DNA from 4 places in the Shewanella sp. SM21 genome. Region 1 is predicted to be linked to each of the others. Evidence: predicted binding sites of a transcription regulator. Region 1 holds the regulator's gene; each other region holds the start of a gene.
What was found. Region 1 encodes sigma-54, which starts transcription at its own class of promoters, with help from an activator protein. Its sites were predicted from a motif close to GTTGGCACGNNNNTNGNNT; they were not measured.
Positions count from the first base shown of each region.

Region 1 (3,199 bases):
TAAAAATCCAAGCAAATGAACTGCGTGCATTTTCCGCTGAAGGTGAAAATAGCAAAACTTTAGTCGCCACAGGCAACCCTGCTACGTATAGCCAGATATTAGACGATGGCCGTCCTGCATCGGCGAGCGCGAAAGAAATTCGTTACGATATGGCAAGCCGCACCTTAACTCTGAAAGGTATGGCGTCATTAGATCAAGCGGGTAGCCAAGTTACAGGCAATTTAATCCGCTATAACATGATTCAACAGAAATTGATGGCCGAGAGTACTGGCAGTGGTGACGATCGCGTGATCACTATTATTCAGCCAGAAAACTATCAAGATGATGCTAAATCAGATGCTCCAGCGGATAAACCTGTAAAAAAGCAGGACTCTAAATGACCCAAATCACCTTAAGAGCACAAAATCTGGCAAAAAGTTACAAGAGTCGCCAAGTGGTTAAAGACGTCAGTCTGACGGTAAAAACCGGTCAAGTCGTTGGCCTACTCGGTCCAAACGGTGCCGGTAAAACCACGACCTTTTACATGGTTGTCGGGCTAGTGAAGAGCGATAAGGGGCATATCTTTATCGACGATGATGATTTAACCGCAGATCCTATGCATCTGCGTGCCCGCAAAGGCATAGGTTACTTACCGCAGGAAGCCAGTATCTTTCGTAAGCTAACTGTTCATGACAACATCATGGCCGTACTGCAAACTCGTAAAGAACTTAAAAACGAAGAACGAGAAGAAGAACTAGAACATCTGCTCGAAGAGTTTCATATCACCCACATCCGTGACAGCCAAGGCATGTCATTGTCGGGTGGCGAACGTCGTCGCGTCGAAATTGCGCGGGCTTTAGCCGCTAATCCTAAGTTCATTTTGCTCGATGAACCGTTTGCCGGCGTCGATCCTATTTCGGTTATCGACATCAAGAAGATTATCGAACAACTCAAAAGTCGCGGCCTTGGCGTACTGATCACAGACCATAATGTCCGCGAGACATTAGATGTATGTGAACATGCTTATATTGTGAGTCACGGAAACCTGATTGCCGAAGGAACTCCAGCAGAGATCTTAGACAATCAGCAAGTTAGGGCTGTGTACTTAGGTGAACAATTCAGGCTATAGTTAATCGAGCGAAGCCAATGGAGGCAATTTATACCGCCATTGGGCTTCACTCAAAATGATAATAAGCGACCTCATCCAACAATAATAACGTAGGGATCAGCGGTAACATGAAAGCGTCACTCCAGCTCAAACTGGGTCAACAGTTAACCATGACGCCACAACTACAACAGGCTATACGTCTGTTGCAACTGTCGTCATTAGAACTGCAGCAAGAGATCCAGCAAGCATTAGATTCTAATCCCCTTCTCGAGCTGGAAGAGGATCAATTCGACGCCACTAAAACCCCTGTAAACCAAACGCTATCCGATACGGATTTCAGTGAATCTAGCACTCTGCCACCAGAAAAAGACAGCTCCACCATAGATACGGCAGAGTCGCTAACCAAAGAATCCATGCCCGATGAGCTCCCCATGGACACCACATGGGATGAAGTGTTTACCGCCTCCCCAAACTCAGGCCCCGGCGGCAGTCGTGAAGACGATATGCCCTTCCAAGGCGAGACCAGTGAAGGTTTGTACGAACACTTAGAATGGCAAAAAAACCTCACGCCGTTTTCTGAAACCGATTTAGCCATTGCCACCGCCATTATTGATGCCATCGACGATCAGGGCTATCTCACCCAAAGCACTGAAGAAATTCTCGAAGCCATGGGCAATCCTGAAGTTGAGCTTGACGAAGTCGAAGCCGTACTCAAGCGTATTCAGCATTTTGATCCCATAGGCGTTGCCGCCCGCGATTTAAGTGAATGCCTGCTGATCCAACTGTCGCATTTCGCCGCTGATACTCCCAACCTAGAAAACGCCCGTATACTGATCAAAGATCATTTAGATCTGATCGCCGCCCGTGATTTTAGGTTATTGATGCGTAAGACTAAATTAAAAGAAGATGAATTAAGGGATGGTATAGCACTTATCCAAACCCTCAATCCTCGCCCAGGTTTGTTGATCACGCCCAATAATGACGAATACGTTATCCCAGATGTGTCTGTGTCGAAGAAAAATGGCCGCTGGGTCGTTGAGCTTAATCCTGACTGCATGCCAAAAATCAATGTAAATCAACATTATGCTTCTATGGCACGCAGTACCAAAAACCAAGCCGATAGCCAATTTATTCGCGGCCATCTGCAAGAGGCTAAATGGTTTATTAAGAGCTTAGAAAGCCGTAACGATACTTTGCTTAAAGTTGCTAATTGCATAGTGCAATATCAGCAAGGTTTCTTTGAGTATGGTGAAGAAGCCATGAAGCCTATGGTGCTTAACGATATTGCCGAAGCGGTAGAAATGCATGAGTCCACCATCTCACGGGTCACAACTCAAAAATACATGCATACCCCTAAGGGACTTTTTGAACTAAAATACTTCTTCTCTAGCCACGTCGGTACTGACGATGGTGGTGAGTGCTCATCCACAGCAATCAGAGCCTTTATAAAGAAACTGGTGGCAGCGGAAAACCAGAAAAAACCATTAAGCGATAGTAAGATGGCACAACTTCTGGCAGAACAAGGGATCAACGTAGCCCGCAGAACCATTGCGAAGTACCGAGAGGCTATGCTTATTCCACCTTCTAATCAGCGTAAAAGTTTATAACCTACAGTGGATATCGGAGGACGTTTCTATGCAAATAAACCTAAGTGGACACCATGTCGAAATTACCGAATCGTTACGTGCATATGTAGAAGAAAAGTTTTCAAAACTTGAACGCCATTTCGAACAGATCAATAATGTGCACGTTGTGCTCAATGTTGAGAAAATGCAACAGATTGCCGAAGCGAGAATAAACCTCATAGGTGGTGAAGTTTTTGCTACTTCAGAGCATGCTGACATGTATGCCGCTATAGACGCCCTGATTGACAAGCTTGACCGTCAGGTTATTAAACACAAAGAGAAGTTAACAAAACACTAATAATGGAACTTTGTACCATACTGCGGCCGGAGTGCACTACCTGCGCCACTCCGGGCAGCAAGAAAAAGGTACTGGAACTCATCAGCGACTTAGTCGCTGCCCAGTACCCGACCCTCTCATCTCAAGAGATATTCGAAAGCCTAGTGGCGCGCGAAAAGATGGGGAGCACAGGTATAGGTAACGGCATCG
Region 1 covers NZ_JAKKRL010000018.1:24,072-27,270, reverse strand. Annotated here, with positions in the region: gene lptA (lipopolysaccharide transport periplasmic protein LptA) at 1-380, shown strand, start outside; gene lptB (LPS export ABC transporter ATP-binding protein) at 377-1,108, shown strand; gene L5L94_RS19460 (RNA polymerase factor sigma-54) at 1,216-2,694, shown strand; gene hpf (ribosome hibernation promoting factor) at 2,723-3,010, shown strand; gene ptsN (PTS IIA-like nitrogen regulatory protein PtsN) at 3,013-3,199, shown strand, end outside.

Region 2 (3,199 bases), on a different contig from region 1:
TTGACATGACCAAACAGCTCACTGTCGACCAATTCTGGGCTTAATGCACCACAGTTAATCGCAATAAAAGGCTCGTTCACCCTAGGGCTGGCAAGATGTATGGTATTAGCAACCAGTTCTTTCCCGACCCCACTTTCCCCAATAATCAGCACATTACTGCCTGTCGCAGAAACGCGACGAATTGTGCGATATAGCTTGTGCATAGGAGCTGATGAACCAACAAGCAAACCGTATTGGTCTAGCTCGCTAGCAAAAGGATGCAGTCGATTAGGCGATGATGCTAAATACTGTGCAAAATCAGCAAAAATTTCGCTGATTAGCGGCATATCGTAAGGTTTGCGAAAGTGGTAACCAGCAAAATGAGACATTAACTGATCAAGATTGGGGTTTGGCTGACCGTCGGAGAGAAAAATAAACTCAATATTTGACATGGCCGCATTATCCAGCAGCACAAGGTAATCTTCACGACTAAGACTGGATAACTCAATAATGGCAACATCGACGTGATTTGCCCCTAGCTGCTCTATCCAAGGTAAGTCATCGACACTGCGTAGCTTATTAAAGTCAGCAGCGCCAGCAAGTTCGATGATTGCTTGCTCGGCGCTAACATCCTGCAAGTGATAAAAAAGTGTCAGTCGAGCCATGCGTATCTACTCCCTGTATGAAAAACTACTGTATGTCAGCCATGAAATTTTAACAACAGCAACGGTAATAGTTGCCGATGTTCTAAGATGATATCTCGATGAACGGAGAATATCAGTCTAAAAATCAGCCTGTTAAAATATCATTAAAAACGAGAACAGAATATGCATGGTAGCTGAACGAAACAAAATCAGTTTACCCAAGCAGTTAAACAATCTATGTCGAACACTGGCATTAGGAGGCCCATAATGAAGTCTAATGTTGTGCAACATCAGACTGATATCCGCGCCGATATCATGTTGATCGATGAAATCATCAAGCTGAATCAAGAAGGACTCACATTTTACAACCAAGCGAGGAGGTATGTCGAAGACTATAATCTTAAGCGTGTTTTTTCCGCCAAAGCTAACATCCACCAACGAATGTTAACTCGGTTTGAACAGCTGAGACGTTTGGCTGACGAGCCAATTAATGGCCTAAGTCACACCGTGCCCGTCACTTATACTCAAGCAACAGAATTGCTGCAACAGTGCCAAATTTCGCAGGCTATGACCGCCCTTGTCGATATAGAGCAGCAAGTGCTAATCCAAATAAAACAAGCAGTAAGGCAAGCGCATCAGCCACAACTTGCAAACCAACTTGCAGAGGGTGCCGCTTGGCTGCAAATGAGTTACGACGGTACAGGATCGCTCAATCACCATTAATTCCCTGTCGCTAAGTGAGCCATATTTAACCGACTCCCCTCCACTTTTACTACAGACATAATACCGCACTGATGAGTGCGGTTTTTTATGCTCGAATGATGGCTCAGCATGCCAGAAAAAATTACATTTTGTCGGTAAAAAAGACCGACCAAAAGGAAAACGCCAAGGTATAAAAACGCCAAATAAAACAATTAAAACATTAAAAATCATTACCTTAAAAACATTGGCACGATTAGCGCATTATCTAGCTTCGAGAAAACAACGGAGGATATGATTATGAAAACTACAACAGCATCAGTACTAGTGGCTTTACTTGTCGGTTCAATCAGTTTAAATGTGGCCGCCGCCCAAGATTGGAAAGGCGGAACCAAGGATGCGTGGATCGATGGTAAAGCAGAAACCACTTTACTGCTCAACACGAATCTCAATTCCTTCGACATCATTACAGATGTCAAAGATGGTAAAGTGACGTTAACAGGTAAAGTGGAAAGCAGTGTGGATAAAGCCCTCGCCACAGAGCTCATCAAGAGCTTAGATGGGGTGAAAGATGTCGATAACCAACTCACTGTGATGAATGAAAAAGAAGGCACCAGTGAAGTTGTTGCCACCTTAACTGACTCTAAAGTTGCCACAGTCATCAAAACGCGTTTACTGTTTTCAACTGACGTATCCGGCACCCAAATTAATGTGGATGTTGCCAATGGCATAGTCACATTGAAAGGTGAAGTTGCCAGCGATGCCGAACGTCAACTAGCACTGAAAATTGCCGAAAATACCGACGATGTGAAAAAGGTCGTTGATAAAATTAAAGTTGTTAAAAAAGTGTCTTAACTCTCGCGACAACGGCATTTTTTAAATTAAACGTATTTTAAGTAACAGCACACCGATCTAGACTCAAGGTTCGATAGTGCTTTATGAAAAAAGAATCAAAAAAACCAGCCTCAGCTGGTTTTTTTATGCCCATTTTCAGACTCAATCGAAAAGACTTACTCGCTTAAATTAAGAAGGGTGAATTCAGATGACTCGAATGATCATAAAGGAGAAGAGTTACAGAAAACTGAGCTAAAACACAGGCGTTACTCAAGCTTCAAAGCCAAACTAAGCTTCAAAGCCAAACTGGAATGCATAAAAATGTTGGCCATTCTCAATATTGATGGTCATAGTGCCAGTTAACCCCTGCAACTCCCCCGCCCCAGAATGGGGTATCACTTCTAAGATCAGACGATTTTGTCCATCGGTCATAATGCCAAAATGTTGTAATACAAAACTGCCCTGCTTACCGCACAAATTACCAACCACTTGTTCAATGGCCACATAGCCAGCTGAGCCCTTGACTGACGTCATAGCACTGAGCATTTCCCCCTTGCTGCGCCCCTCAAGCTCACCATAAAAGGTTTTATCTAAGCCCATACGTCCTAACGTCACACCACCAATACCAGTAGCATAGGGGCTATCAGGAGTGAGCTTAACATCAAATTTCCCAGTGATTTTGCTAACTTGCATGACACTCTCCTTGTCGAAATCTTATGCTGACCTATTACCTGCTAACGCTTGCTACTGAAGCAAACATCACCCACAGACCGAAAAACAACTTAGCATAAGCCTACGTAGATCCATAATGGCATTTACACGTTACTTATGTATGCTGGTCTCACTCACTATCATCTCTATGGTTTTGACTATTTCAGGGGTTTCAGACATGGGTTGGTCAGACGCTCTATCACGATAAGTCACAGCAATTTTAAATGGGGCTTCAAAAGGATAAACAGGTTCAATACTATCCACCTCGATTCGATCGCCAAGCATGACACTGCCTAAGTGTTTCAAGCTATTGTGTTTAAAATCCAGATTAA
Region 2 covers NZ_JAKKRL010000001.1:150,514-153,712, forward strand. Annotated here, with positions in the region: gene L5L94_RS00605 (sigma-54 interaction domain-containing protein) at 1-644, opposite strand, end outside; gene L5L94_RS00610 (hypothetical protein) at 891-1,346, shown strand; gene L5L94_RS00615 (BON domain-containing protein) at 1,623-2,177, shown strand; gene L5L94_RS00620 (DUF3224 domain-containing protein) at 2,445-2,849, opposite strand; gene L5L94_RS00625 (hypothetical protein) at 2,979-3,199, opposite strand, start outside.
Region 2: a site for sigma-54 is predicted at 1,569-1,587, ahead of L5L94_RS00615 (BON domain-containing protein). Genes of this name have one in related genera too.

Region 3 (3,199 bases), on a different contig from region 1:
GATAAAGATGGGAACTCAACATCAGTGAGTTTAACGACGGCTAAGCCGGTACAAATACCAGACACTGCGGGTAGCCCTGTAAAGACTGAGAATGTTACTTTACAAATGAACTTAAATGCTAAGGAAAGTGCACTCGACCCCGCGGCATTCGATCCTCTAGATGCAAAAACCTACAATAACGTTACATCAATGACAATTTATGACTCACTCGGTGAGCCACATATTATGACCACTTATTTTGTTAAGCCCAAAGATGGTTCGTACAATGGTGAGAACAATTGGGTGGCTTACTATGCTGTTGATGGAAAGCAAGTCGATTTAGCCGGTCCTGCTGGTACTTATCAAACAGATACCACCGGCGATGGTACGCCTGATGCAACGGGCACAGCTCAAACTGCTGGTGGTTGGAAAGGCTCTGTACTCAAGTTCAATTCTGTTGGTGTCTACACTGGTAGTGATCCTGCTATAGTCAAGACTGAGGCTTTGGGCGTCAGTGGTGCGGGTGTTTTAGGGCCAGGTGCCGATGGTACTCAAGAGTTGACTGTGAAGTTTAATGCCCCAACGCAATATGCTGCTCCTTTTGGTGCAACTGAGTTGACGCAAGATGGTACGACTGTAGGTCGCTTAACTAACGTTGAAATCGGCGAAGATGGTTTAGTGACCGCGAGTTATTCTAATGGTTCAACCGTGCCTTTAGCACGGGTTGCTTTAGTTCGTTTTGCTAACGAACAAGGTTTAACGCAAGTGGGTAATACGTCGTGGAAAGCCAGTTTAGCTTCAGGTCCAGCGTTAGCGGGTGAGGCAAATAGTGGAACTTTTGGTAGCATCAGTTCATCGGCGTTAGAGCAATCGAACATCGATTTAACTACTGAACTGGTCGATTTAATTTCGGCGCAACGTAACTTCCAAGCGAACTCTCGTACGCTTGAAGTGAATAACACGCTGCAACAAACCGTATTACAAATCCGCTAATCATTACTTTATTTAACTAAGTGTTGCCGCCAGTGGCAACACTTAGCCTTTATCCTGCCGTCAAATCACTTCATTTTCATATTTTTCAATTCTATCAGTAAATTAAACGTTATTTTTTGTTGGCATGATGCTTGCTTTGATATTGTCATGTAGAAAATTTGACGGAGCAGTCTGTGGACAAATTCCTTTATGTCGCCATGAGTGGCGCTAAGCAAAATATGAATGAGCTGGCACTCCGTGCGAACAACTTAGCCAATGCTAATACCGATGGTTTTAAATCAGATATGGCGCAGGCCAGATCGATGCAAGCCTTCGGTGAAGGGTTGCCTTCAAGGGTGTTTGCGATGACAGAATCTCCGTCAGCTAATTTTCGCTCTGGTCCGATAAAAACCACTGGACGGGATCTCGATGTTGCCATTAAAGGCGATGGCTGGTTTGCCGTTCAGGCGAAAGATGGCAGTGAAGCTTATACCCGTTCAGGTAGTCTCAGTTTCGATGCGACGGGCATGTTGTATAACGACAGAGGCAATCCCGTGATGGGGGACGCTGGCCCGATAGTGCTGCCATTACCTATTGATAAAGTGTCAATTTCACAGGATGGCATAGTGTCTGTTCGCCCTCAGGGGGCGACTGCTGAAGTGATAGAAGAAGTGGCTAGATTGAAGTTAGTTAATCCCGGCAATGCGCAGATGATGCGTGGTGAAGATGGATTATTTCGACAAATGTCAGGCGAACCAGCACCAGCTGACCCTTTCGTCGCAGTTGAAAGTGGTGCCGTAGAGGGCAGTAACGTTAACCCTGTTGATGAAATGGTGTCTTTGATTGATCTTCAGCGCCAGTTTGAATTGCAAGTCAAGATGATGAAAACCGCGGAAGAGAATGATCGCGCTTCATCTTCATTAATGCGTATTAGTTAGGAGATAGATTATGCATCCGGCGTTATGGATTAGTAAAACTGGCTTAGACGCACAGCAAACTGATATTTCAGTGATTTCAAACAACGTAGCGAACGCTAGCACTGTGGGCTACAAAAAAAGCCGCGCAGTATTTGAAGATTTACTCTATCAAACAGTTAACCAAGCGGGTGGTGTTAGTGCATCTAACACTAAGCTACCCAACGGATTAAACATAGGTGCGGGTACGAAAGTCGTCGCCACTCAAAAAATGTTTACTCAGGGTAACATGCTGACGACGGATAACTCACTGGATCTCATGATTGAAGGTCCTGGATTTTTTGAAATCCAGCTCCCTGATGGAACCACTGCTTATACTCGAAATGGTCAGTTTACCTTAGACGATACAGGGCAGATTGTGACGCCAGGTTCTGGCTATTTGCTACAACCCGCGATCACTATTCCTGATAATGCGACCAGTATTACCGTTTCCGCGGAGGGTGAAGTTTCAGTAAAAACGCCGGGTACCGCAGAGAACCAAGTCGTGGGTCAGTTGACTATGACGGATTTTATTAATCCATCGGGTTTAGATCCTATGGGACAAAACTTATATACGGAAACTGGTGCCAGTGGTACGCCCATTCAAGGTACCGCTTCGTTAGATGGCATGGGAGCGATTCGTCAAGGCGCCTTAGAAACCTCTAACGTTAACGTGACCGAGGAACTGGTGAACCTTATCGAAAGTCAGCGCATTTACGAGATGAACTCTAAAGTGATTTCAGCGGTAGATCAGATGCTGTCTTATGTGACTCAGAATTTATAGAGGCAAACATCATGGCTAGATATCTTGTGTTGGCCGTCGCGTTATTGCTTGCAGCTTGTAGCTCGACGCAAAAGAAACCCCTTGCGGATGATCCCTTTTACGCGCCGGTATACCCAGAGGCACCGCCGACAAAAATTGCCGCAACTGGCTCTATTTATCAAGACAGCCAAGCATCTAGCTTGTATTCGGATATACGCGCCCATAAAGTCGGTGACATTATCACTATCGTATTGAAGGAATCGACTCAAGCTAAGAAGAGTGCAGGCAATCAGATCAAAAAAGGTTCAGACATGAGCTTAGATCCCATCTTTGCTGGTGGTAGTAATGTGTCCATCGGCGGAGTGCCAATTGATTTGCGTTACAAAGATAGCATGAACACTAAGCGTGAATCGGATGCGGATCAGAGCAATAGTCTAGATGGCAGCATCTCGGCAAACGTGATGCAAGTGCTAAACAACGGCAGCTTAGTGATCCGTGGTGAAAAATGGATTTCAATCAATAATGGTGATGA
Region 3 covers NZ_JAKKRL010000004.1:278,819-282,017, forward strand. Annotated here, with positions in the region: gene flgE (flagellar hook protein FlgE) at 1-972, shown strand, start outside; gene flgF (flagellar basal-body rod protein FlgF) at 1,146-1,889, shown strand; gene flgG (flagellar basal-body rod protein FlgG) at 1,900-2,688, shown strand; gene flgH (flagellar basal body L-ring protein FlgH) at 2,700-3,199, shown strand, end outside.
Region 3: a site for sigma-54 is predicted at 1,091-1,109, ahead of flgF (flagellar basal-body rod protein FlgF). Genes of this name have one in related genera too.

Region 4 (3,199 bases), on a different contig from region 1:
GTTACCTGATTCTGAAATCCGTGTATTTAAAAATGAGCGCGTGTTAGATGGCGTACCATTTGCGTCATTTGAGTCAGGCGAACCTGCCCAACTGGTAGATTTTGCCCCTGAGAATACCCAGCCTAGTTGAATAAAGCGTGGACACTTAACAATAATGGCGCGGTAGTTAACTTCCGACTATATAGGTGGTTTTTCTGCTGCATCCATGTTTAGTTTAGATCGGTTTTTAACCATCTATCTCTATTGTTGCTGTTGTCGCGGTGTCTGGCGTGCCTTCTCTGAATGATAAAAGAGTGGTTGGCGATGATGCCTATTTAGAGAACAACGCGATGATTGAATCAGAATAAAAGTTGTATATACCTTCAAAATACAAAAAGCCCCGATAGCGTTGCTATCGAGGCTTTTATATTTTCTGTATAAATTACATAAAGCGAGCCGGTTGTATAGCGCTAGCCATTACAGGCTGTAGTACATTTCAAACTCAAGTGGGTGAGTTGTACGTGCTACGCGCTCAGCTTCTGCTGTTTTCAGTACGATATAAGATTGGATGAAATCTTCACTGAACACGCCGCCTTTTGTCAGGAACTCATGGTCAGCTTGCAGATTTTCAAGGGCGTTTTCTAATGACGTTGCCACTTGTGGGATTTCAGCCGCTTCTTCTGGAGGCAGATCGTACAGATCTTTGTCCATCGCTTCACCTGGGTGGATCTTGTTTTGGATACCGTCAAGACCCGCCATCAGCAGCGCTGCGAAACCTAAGTATGGGTTTGCATGTGGATCTGGGAAACGTGCTTCGATACGACGGCCTTTAGGGCTTGGTACCACTGGAATACGGATTGATGCAGAGCGGTTACGGGCAGAGTAGGCCAACATAACAGGTGCTTCAAAGTGTGGCACTAAACGCTTGTAAGAGTTAGTGCTTGGGTTAGTGAAAGCGTTCAGCGCGCGAGCGTGCTTGATGATACCACCTATGTAGTACAGAGCCGTTTCACTTAAACCTGCGTATTTGTCGCCAGCGAACAAGTTAACACCGTCTTTCGCCAGAGATTGGTGAACGTGCATGCCGCTACCGTTGTCACCAACGATGGGTTTAGGCATGAAAGTCGCAGTCTTACCGTAAGCGTGTGCCATGTTGTGCACTACGTACTTCAGAATTTGGATTTCATCCGCTTTCTTAGTCAAGGTGTTGAAGCGAGTGGCGATTTCGTTTTGACCTGCAGTCGCCACTTCGTGGTGATGCGCTTCAACCACTTGGCCCATTTCTTCGAGCACTAAACACATAGCGCTACGTAGGTCTTGTGATGAGTCAACCGGTGCAACTGGGAAGTAACCGCCTTTAACAAATGGACGGTGACCTGTGTTGCCGCCTTCGTAGCTAGTGCCTGAGTTCCAAGCCGCTTCTTTAGCGTCGATCTTAACGAAACAACCTGACATGTCAGTACCGAAACGGACATCGTCAAATAGGAAGAATTCTGGTTCTGGTCCAATCAATACAGTATCAGCGATACCAGTAGAGATCAGGTAAGCTTCTGCTTTTTTAGCAATTGAGCGTGGGTCACGGTCGTAACCTGTCATAGTACCTGGTTCAAGAATGTCACAACGGATCAGCGCTGTGGTTTCTTCGGTGAAAGGATCCAGTACGAATGTCGTTGGATCTGGCATCAGTACCATGTCTGATTCGTTAATGCCCTTCCAACCTGCGATAGAAGAACCGTCAAACATTTTGCCGTCTTCGAAGAAATCAGCATCTACCTGATGAGAAGGAATAGATACGTGCTGCTCTTTACCTTTAGTGTCGGTAAAACGTAAATCAACGAACTTAACTTCTAATTCTTCAAGTTGCTTTAAAACTGATTCAACTGACATTCTCAAGCCTCCGGTAGGGTAAAGGGATGCCCCTTCTATAATCTTTTAACTCAAGTGATTTATCTTGAGCCAAACTTACGAGCTATAAAGCGATATCCATGCCAATAATGTAACTTACTGATTAACATGGTTTAAAATCTTTGTTGCACTTAATTGGATTCGCGTGTGCACCATAATAGTGCTTTTGTCTGTGGCATTTTGGTGCATTACTCCATTTTGGTGCGCACTGAATTGATTCATGCAAACCTTAAGCTGGGATGCACAGCGATAACATGCACCGCTTATATGGCAATGAGATGGCAATGACACTTTAGCTTTCACTATCTCAGTAAGTACTGCCTCTGTGAAGCTCACACATACTTTCAGCGCCGATCGGGACTATTTACCACCGCATAACCGCCGCATAATTGTCATAAAACCACGCTAGTCTGTCCAACTATGCCACGCATTATCAATCCAATAGTGGTTTATTATCATATTATTAGGAAAGAGTTCGTTCTCATGTGCGAAATGTCTTTGCTGTTCACAGGCCAAGTGAAATCAGTGATGCGTAAAAAGGTATTCCGTGACAATGAAGTGAGTCTTAATGCCATCGGGTGTAAACGCCAACATGAACGTTAGATTAAGTGTGCCGCAGAATTTATTGCAGTGTGTTCACGTGGTAATTTCTCTGTATCTAAGTCGATTTTGCTGATGCTTAAATCGACATTAGCAGTGCTAACATTGAATACGAAAAATAGCAAATTCAGCTGCTTAACTCGAATTTTTCCTACGAATATGGCAATTAAACAGAGCGTTAACTCTGGCTATAGAGGATTTCATTCAGTGGATGATTGGCGGAAATTACCCAAGGATTGGCGAATTGTTTTATAAGTGTTCAAAAATAATCCTGTGCGCCAAGGCCGCTCTGGAGTAGAATGGCACGCTTTTTATTGTGGTAGATCGAGCTCGATCACCATAACGAATTACTGAAATATCCCTATTTTTGTTTGATGGTAAGAGGTTTATCCGTGCTAGAGAATTTACGTAACATCGCCATTATTGCACACGTTGACCATGGCAAAACGACCCTGGTAGACAAGTTGCTGTCACAGTCAGGCACCCTTGCAACCCGAGGAGAAGCCACTGAGCGGGTGATGGACTCCAACGATCTTGAAAAGGAACGTGGGATCACGATTCTGGCAAAGAATACTGCCATCAAGTGGAACGACTACCGTATTAACATTGTTGATACCCCAGGCCACGCCGATTTCGGTGGTGAGGTTGAGCGTGTTCTGTCTATGGTTGACTCAGTATTATTGCTAGTTGATGCCGTTGACGGTCCAATGCCACA
Region 4 covers NZ_JAKKRL010000015.1:15,115-18,313, forward strand. Annotated here, with positions in the region: gene L5L94_RS17970 (hypothetical protein) at 1-130, shown strand, start outside; gene glnA (glutamate--ammonia ligase) at 457-1,866, opposite strand; gene typA (translational GTPase TypA) at 2,877-3,199, shown strand, end outside.
Region 4: a site for sigma-54 is predicted at 1,954-1,972, ahead of glnA (glutamate--ammonia ligase). Genes of this name have one in related genera too.